Regions from separate parts of the Filifactor alocis ATCC 35896 genome, predicted to be linked through region 2. Evidence: predicted binding sites of a transcription regulator. Region 2 holds the regulator's gene; the other holds the start of a gene.

Region 1 (4,450 bases), 740 kb from region 2:
CAATAATCATCGTTTTCATCCTCAACATTAAATTTTACCAACGTTTTTGGTTTGATATTTTTTGATTGACACAATACTTTTGATATGTTGAGATGTCATATTTATTTCACATAGGAAAGATTTTCACCGTTTCCTGTAATCAAAACCTCATCATTGTCACTGATACTTCCTTCAATCAATTTTCTTGCAAGCTCTGTTTCAAGATTTTTCTGAATAAAACGTCTTACGGGACGTGCTCCGAATTGAGGTGAGTATGACTGTTGTAATATGGTATCTTTCGCCTTTTCATCTAATTGCAATACAATATTTCTATCAGCAAGCTTTTCTTGAAGTTTTGCAACTTGAAGATCGATAATACGATATACTTCTTCCTTATTAAGCGGTGTAAATAAGATAATTTCATCGATACGATTCAAAAATTCGGGTCTGAATGTATGATGAAGTTTATCTTCCACTGATTCCCTTACAGATTCTTTCAGCATACCGTCATCATCGATTCCATCAAGAATAGCTTGAGAACCGAGGTTTGAAGTCATAATGATGATTGTATTCTTAAAATCAACTGTTCTTCCCTGATTGTCTGTCAATCTTCCGTCATCCAATACTTGAAGTAAAATATTGAAAATATCCGGATGTGCCTTTTCAATCTCATCAAACAACACCACGGAATACGGTTTTCTTCTAACTGCTTCTGTTAACTGTCCACCTTCTTCATATCCGATATATCCGGGTGCGGAACCAATCAATCTTGATACCGAATATTTTTCCATATATTCAGACATGTCAATTCTTACCATATTTCTCTCATCATCAAACATTGATTCGGTAAGTGTTTTTGCAAGTTCCGTTTTACCCACTCCTGTAGGGCCTAAGAAAATAAAGCTTCCAATTGGTCTGTTTTCATCCTTCAATCCTGAACGTGCACGAATAATTGCTTCTGAAACTGCGGTGATTGCATCTTTCTGACCGATCACTCTCTTTGAAAGAATGTCCGAAAGATGTAATATCTTTTCTCTTTCGGTTTCTACAAGCTTCGAAACAGGGATTCCTGTCCACTTAGAAACCACTTCGGCAATTTGCTCTTCGGTCACTTCTTCTCTTGCAGCATCTTCCTCTTCTGACATTTTTCTTTCATTTTCAGCCAGTTCATGTTCTAACTCCTGAAGTTTTCCATATCTTAGTTCTGATGCTTTTTCATAATCATAATTTCTCTGTGCATCCTCAATCTGATGTTTCACAAGCTCAATTGCACTCTTTATTTCTGTCTGCTTTTCCAAACTCTTCTTGCTGTTTTGCCAATTGATGAACTCTTCGTTATATCGTTCATTTAAATTAGCCAGTTCTTCTTCCAGTCCTTCCAATCGTTTTTTACTTCCTTCGTCAGTCTCTTTCTTCAAAGCCGCTTTTTCAATTTCAAGCTGTAGAATTCTTCTTCTGTCATCATCCAGTTCCTGAGGCATTGAATCAAGCTCTGTTCTGACCATTGCGGAAGCCTCATCCATTAAGTCGATTGCCTTGTCAGGTAAGAATCTGTCCGTGATATATCTGTCAGACAATGTGGCACACGCAATGATGGCATTATCGGAAATTCTCAACTTATGATGCAATTCATATTTTTCCTTGATTCCTCTTAAGATGGAAACAGTATCTTCAACACTTGGTTCTGAAACCATAACTTTTTGGAACCGTCTTTCAAGTGCACCGTCTTTTTCAACATATTCACGATATTCCTTCAGAGTGGTAGCACCAATCATTCTGATTTCACCACGAGATAGTGCGGGCTTCATTAAATTCGAAGCATCCATTGCTCCGTCAGTCTTTCCCGCGCCGACAATCAAGTGAAGTTCATCGATGAACATGATAATTTTTCCATCTGATTTCTGAACCTCTTTGAGTACTGCTTTTAATCTCTCTTCAAATTCCCCACGAAATTTTGCACCGGCAATCAATTGCCCCATATCAAGTGAAAAAATCATGACATCTTTCAATCCGTCAGGCACATCACCATTCACAATTCTTTGTGCAAGACCTTCTACAATCGCTGTTTTACCGACTCCGGGATCACCGATTAACACAGGATTGTTCTTACTTCTTCGGCTTAAAATTCTGATGACATTTCTAATTTCATCATCTCTTCCGATGATAGGGTCGCTCTTTCCTTCACGAGCTTCCTTGGTCAAATCCTTCCCGTATTTTTCAAGCACATCTTCTGTCTCTTCCGGATTATCGGATGTAACCCTTCTGCTCCCTCTGATTTCATTTAAAACACTTGAAAATTTCTTTCCGGTAATTCCATATTGATGAATAATGTGTTCAGAAGGAATCTTTCTTTCCGAAATTAAAGACAAATATAAATGTTCTACTGAAATATAACTGTCTCCGAGAGCTTTCGCCTCATCGTCAGCCTTCAAAAGAATTCTTTGAAATACTGCATTCGGATAAACTTGAGATGCTCCCTGTTGTCGCGGAAGATTATCAACCGCCCTGTCAACAGTCATTCTGTATTGATTAATATCAACATTCATCTCTTGTAACACTCTTGCAATAAGGCTGTCCGAATCCGTTACCAACGCCTTGTGTAAATGCAAATCTGTAATCTCAGGGTTTCCGTTTTTGATTGCTATGTTCTGAGCATCTTGAATCATCTGTAAACTTTTTTGTGTATATTTTTGTGCATCCATATTATCCACCTACTTTCTTTTTACTAACTATATAGCACACTTATAGTATACATCTTTTTAGCACTCTATGCAATAGAGTGCTAAAAGTATATTTTTTATTATTGTTTTTTTACAATTATGTCATATTTCAAACTCTTCCTTCTATCCATTTTAAATTATTTATTCGACATATTTCTAATATCTATCTGTATTCTAACGATTAAAAAACAAGATATTAGCATTTCCTCTCATTAAATAATATCTTCTTCTATTAACTCAAATCAGTATCTTCAAAAAAGATGTATTATCTTGATGATAGAACAAATAGAAAAAGATTGAGACATTACACGCCACTACAAAACAACAATTGATGCAATTTTATTTTTCAAAGCTTCAAATAGAAACTCCTTACCGAAATTTTTCATGTATCCTTTGTGGCAGAATTTGTTTTGTTCTATTCTATGAAGGTTTGTTTGGAAAATGAAAATAGGATAGTGAGTAAATATAACATAAATTTCAGAAATTGAGAGAATAGAAAAAATACTAAAAAAATGATATACTATTTCTAAATATCAAAGTTAACTACTTATCATGAAAGGAAGTTGTGACATTATGGCAAAAAAGAAAAGGATTACTTTAGTAAACAATTTCAATGAACTCATCGAAAACGGTGATATGAAACAACTCATGGCTGTTTATGAGAAATGTGAACTTCATGCTTATGACGGTCGCTACGGTATGAACACCGCTTTGCATCACTACGGTGTTCCGGCTTCTCTTATTCGTTGGCTGGTAGACCAAGGGTTAGATGTCAATACCCTGAATTATTATGGTCGTACACCGTTGTATGTACAATCTACCATAGGAAGTGATATCGTAGAACTGCTTTTTGAACTTGGCGGAGATATCCAAAAACCGGACCGATATGGTAACACTCCTTTGCATACGGCATCAGAATTTTTTCATACAAAAACGGTTCAGTTTTTGGTGGAACACGGTGCAGATGTTCATGCGGAAAATGATTGGAACCGAACACCGCTTGCTGCTTCTCTTGCGTGTTGTCGCAATAGTAATATTTCTCAAGTAGCTGAAATTTCAAGTATCCTATTGGATGCCGGCACAAAAATAACTTCTGATATGATAGAAAGAGTGAAACAGATCGGAGAAGATTTTGAATTTCATCGAGAAAACTTCAACAAACAATTTCTTTTGGAAACAGAAACAGGGCTCAACAAACTATATCAATTATTCGGTGTAACCCCCGTTGCAAAACGCCAAATTCACGATGGAGTTTCTCCTATTGTCGTGGAAGATGCTCCTTGGAAACAGCAATATGAAGCTCTTTGGAATTTTCTGATTCCTTCCAAAGGACCGGCAAAAACCATGCAAGGGGAAGTGATTCGCATAACAGGACGAGTACAAGATGAATTATACAGAAACGGCGGTGTCAACTGGGACAGAAACTACCGTAACATGCTCCATGCACTGTTAAAACACTTTGCTTCCGGTGTACCCCTTTCAGAAAAAGAATTGGAAGAGACAAAAATGTTAACATCAAGCATACGTGCCAAAGGTGCTGATGAAGATTCCTTAACCGAACGACTTTGTGAGCTTGCTGTCTTGTGGGTATTGTTAAATCCCAATCCGATTCCATTAGAAAAACCGAATTATGATAGGTGAGGTAAATAAACTATGATTGAATGGATAGAAAGAAAAAAACGCAAGCATAACTGTAAGATACATTTTGATGACAACAGTTTTCGAATCAACCATTGTGTGGTAGCTCCGGT
Region 2 (4,450 bases):
CTCTACTCAAATCCATATTAAAGTGTTTTGGTCCTGTTGCTGTTGCTGTGATAAACGGCAAGTTAATGTTTGTACTCAATGTGGAGGACAATTCTTTTTTTGCTTTCTCTGCAGCATCTTTCAAACGTTGTAAACTCATCTTATCAGCTTTCAAATCTACTCCTTCTTGCGATAAGAATTCTTTTGCCATATAGTCAACCAAAACATTGTCAAAGTCATCTCCACCCAAATGGTTGTTTCCACTTGTCGCTAATACTTCGAATGTACCGTCTGCAATCTCAAGAACAGATACATCAAAGGTTCCCCCACCTAAGTCAAATACAAGAATTTTTTCTTCAATATTGTCTTTTTCAAATCCATAGGCAATGGATGCGGCTGTCGGCTCATTAATGATTCTTTTTACATCTAATCCTGCAATTTTTCCGGCATCTTTTGTTGCTTGTCTTTGTGCATCGGTAAAGTATGCAGGTACAGTAATAACTGCACTTGTTACAGTTTCACCCAAATAACTTTCTGCATCAGATTTTAATTTTTGAAGAATAATAGCAGAAATATCTTGTGGTGTATAGTCTTTTCCGTCTATTGTTACCTTAAATGACGTTCCCATTTCCCTCTTAATAGAACTAATAGTTCTGTCAGGATTTGTTACAGCTTGTCTTTTTGCCGGTTCTCCTACAATTCTTTCCCCTTCTTTTGAAAAGGCAACTACAGAAGGTGTTGTTCTTAATCCTTCTCTATTCGCAATAACAACCGGTTCTCCACCTTCCAAAACTGCAACACAAGAGTTTGTAGTACCTAAATCTATTCCTATTGTTTTACCCATAATAAATCTCTCCTTTTTCTTTTTCTGTATATTAATTTTTAATTCGAAACTTTAACCATTGCAGGTCTAATTACTTTTTCTTTCAGCAAGTATCCCTTTTGGAAAACTTCTAAAATCTTACCGCTTTCTTCTCCGTCTTCTTGCATTACAGCATGATGAAAATTAGGATCAAAGTCTATTGTTGTGTCAATCTCTTGTACTCCGTTTTTTTTCAGAGTAGAAAGCAACTGCTTATAAATCAATTCCATTCCCTCATAAAGAGAACCTTCTTTTTCTTCGATAGCATCCAACCCTCTTTGAAAATTATCCAAAACAGGAAGCAAATCCAAAATAATTCTTTCATTTGCCAAAGATGACAACATCTCTTTTTCTTGCTCTGTTCTCCTTTTGTAATTAATGAATTCTGCTTGAATTCTTTTGACAGAATCTGTCAACTCTTGAAGATGTAACTCTTCTTCCTTCTTCTTCTCTTCCAGTCTTTGCATAAAGGAATTATCCACACCTTCTGGTGTTTCTATTTCAGGTGATACACCTTCCTCCACTTTACCTTCTACATCTTCCGCTTTCTCTTTCAGCTCTTCTTGTTTTTCTAATATCATTTCTTTTTCATCTTTTGACAAACCTTCTCCTCCTCATTCCAATTATTAAAAAACTCTATCTATGTCAAGAATCATTTAATAACCTGTTAATTTGCTTTTGTAAATAACTCATTACAGAATAGGCTCTCTGATAATCCATTCTCTTTGGACCGATAATTCCCACTTTTCCGATAGGAACACCATCCTTAATATAATTTGCGGTAATAATAGAACAGTCTCTCATAACCGAATCCATTCTGTCATCTCCGATTACAATATTAATGTTATCTTTTTCAATTCCTCTGATATCTAATACTTTTTTCAGAAGGTCCTCTTCTTTCATCATTGTAAAAAAAGACCTTGCTCTACTGATATCATTAAATTCAGGATGATTAAAAATATTTGTCATTCCATGAAATACCAATTGGAAAGAATCATTTGGATGATGGATTTTTTCCTCTAAGAAAGAGAAGATATCATCCAAAGCAACTGTATATTCACTGATTTTTGATTTAATATAAGGAAATAAACTTTCGCTGATATCTTCATAGCATTTTCCTACCAAGCTTTCATTAATTGCATCTGATATCAACCTTAAAGATTCAGTATCTATTATCTGATGTAAAATCATGGTATCGTTTCTTACTTCGCCATCGTCCAGTACCGTTACAATCACAATTCTTCTACTATCAATCGGAACAAGCGATATATTCTTCAAAACTCTTTTTCTGTTCTGTGTTTCTAAAATTCCGATTGATGTATAATTCGTCAGTTCACTAATCAAATCTAAAGATTCTTGCAATAAAGTACTGATTTTATCAATATTTTTTCCCAACTTAGATTGAATCATCTGTTTATCATACTCTTTCAAGAAGTTAGAACCCATCATATTTTTCACATAAATCTCATATGCTTTTTCAGAAGGAATTCTTCCTGCCGAGGTATGAGGCTGAACCAATAATCCTAACTCTTCCAAATCAGACATCTCGTTTCGGATTGTTGCTGCACTGACATTCAAACCTTGATTCTTAGAGATTGTTCTCGAACCAATCGGTTCTGCAGTATGAATATATTCTTGAATAATAAACTCTAAAATCCTCAACTTTCGATCAGTTAAATTATTTTTCATCTCATCCTCCCTTCTTGCCCAATGCTGTCTGCATCTTTTATTCAAATTTTTTATTTTATTAGCACTCTTTGTTGTTGAGTGCTAACTCATGACTATATATTACCCACTTTCTGTTTATTTGTCAACAATTCCATATTATTTTTTTGAAAAATTACAAATTTCCCATAAACTCTTTTAAAAATATAAATTGGAATCTGCTTGATTCCTCAAAACAAATTCCAATTCCATCATTATTTCAAAATTCGCTTAATGACTTCTACCAAAATATCAATTGATTCTTCTTCCTCAGGATTTGTTTTCATATTCTGAAGATATCCTTTGATATGCTTCTCTAAAATAATCAAACTTACATTTTCCAAAGCCGAAAGAGATGCAGAAACCTGTGTAATGATATCTACACAATCTCGATCTTCCTGAATCATTTTTTGAATTCCACGAATTTGACCTTCTATTCTATGAAGGCGATGAATCAAATTTTTATTTTCCAATGAATCTTCTTTCGATATCGTATCACAAGTCATACATTCTTCTTCAAAATTTTCACAAGTCATACTATTATCTGTATTTTCTTTTATCTTATTACCTATCCCTTTTTTCATGACAATTTTATCCTTTGCAATCTCAATGAATTTGTTACTACAGAAACAGAACTGCATGCCATTGCCGCTCCGGCTATCCATGGCAACAGACATCCTGATGCTGCCAACGGAATCCCAATACTGTTATAACACAATGCCCAAAAAAGATTTTGTTTGATAATTCTCATAGTATGCTTACTCAAAAGCAACGCATCGTAAACAGATTCCAGATCTCCTCTCATCAGCGTGATATCCGCTGTTTCCATTGCAATATCTGTACCTGTTCCAATTGCCATGCTCACATCCGCCGTAGCCAAAGCAGGAGAATCATTAATTCCGTCTCCTACCATAGAAACTATTTTTCCTTGTTTTTGCAATTTTCCAATCTCATCTGCTTTTTCTTCCGGTAAAACATCTGCAATAACAGTATCTATTCCTACTTTAGATGCTACTTCACGCGCAGCAGTAATATGATCTCCTGTCATCATAATAACATCTATTCCCAATTTTTTTAATTGTTCTATCGAACTCTTAGAACTCTCTTTTAGGGTATCTGATATCGCCATATATCCGGATAATTCTCCATTTATCGCAACAAATACTAACGTTTTTCCTGTTTCTTCCAATTGTAATATTTCGTCCTCTTCTTCAAAGTGAATTTTTTTAGATAACATCAATTTTCTGTTTCCAACCCATATTTCATTTCCAAAAACATGTCCTCCTACACCATATCCGGACAAGTTTTCAAAATCATCTAAAGGTATCACATCTAATTTTTTCGACTTTTCAAAGCCTTCTACAACTGCCTGTGCCAAAGGATGTTCAGAACATTTTTCTAACGAATAGACATATTGATAGAAAGATTCTTCTGAAATATTTTTTATTACAACAGTTGATAACGCAGGTTTTCCCTCGGTAATTGTACCTGTTTTATCCAACACAATCGTATTTGTACGATAAGCATTTTCCAAATACTCTCCACCCTTGAACAAAACTCCATATTCTGCTGCACGGCCGGAGCCTGCCATAATGGCAGTTGGAGTTGCCAAACCTAAGGAGCACGGACAAGCAATTACCAAAACAGAAATCATATTTTCCAATGCTCTTGAAAAATTACCTTGATCTATCCATACATACCAAGCAACAAAAGTGATAGCGGCAATCGTCATCACAACAGGAACAAATATTCCCGCTATCTTATCAGCAATTCTTTGGATGGGCGCTTTTGATGACTGTGCTTTTTTTACTGTTTCGATAATTTGAGACAACATCGTATCCTTACCGATTTTCTTTGCTTTAATTTTTAAGAATCCGCTCTTATTTACAGTAGAACCGATTACAA

Evidence for each region. Region 2 encodes HrcA, which represses chaperone genes, less so after heat shock. Its sites were predicted from a motif close to TTAGCACTCNNNNNNNNNGAGTGCTAA; they were not measured.
Region 1: a site for HrcA is predicted at 2,739-2,765, ahead of clpB (ATP-dependent chaperone ClpB). Genes of this name have one in related genera too.

The regions. Positions count from the first base shown of each region.
Region 1 is NC_016630.1:1,353,606-1,358,055, forward strand. It holds gene clpB (ATP-dependent chaperone ClpB) at 102-2,681, opposite strand; gene HMPREF0389_RS05950 (ankyrin repeat domain-containing protein) at 3,273-4,340, shown strand; gene HMPREF0389_RS05955 (hypothetical protein) at 4,353-4,450, shown strand, end outside.
Region 2 is NC_016630.1:616,403-620,852, forward strand. It holds gene dnaK (molecular chaperone DnaK) at 1-823, opposite strand, end outside; gene grpE (nucleotide exchange factor GrpE) at 862-1,443, opposite strand; gene hrcA (heat-inducible transcriptional repressor HrcA) at 1,487-2,530, opposite strand; gene HMPREF0389_RS02735 (metal-sensitive transcriptional regulator) at 2,761-3,129, opposite strand; gene HMPREF0389_RS02740 (heavy metal translocating P-type ATPase) at 3,126-4,450, opposite strand, start outside.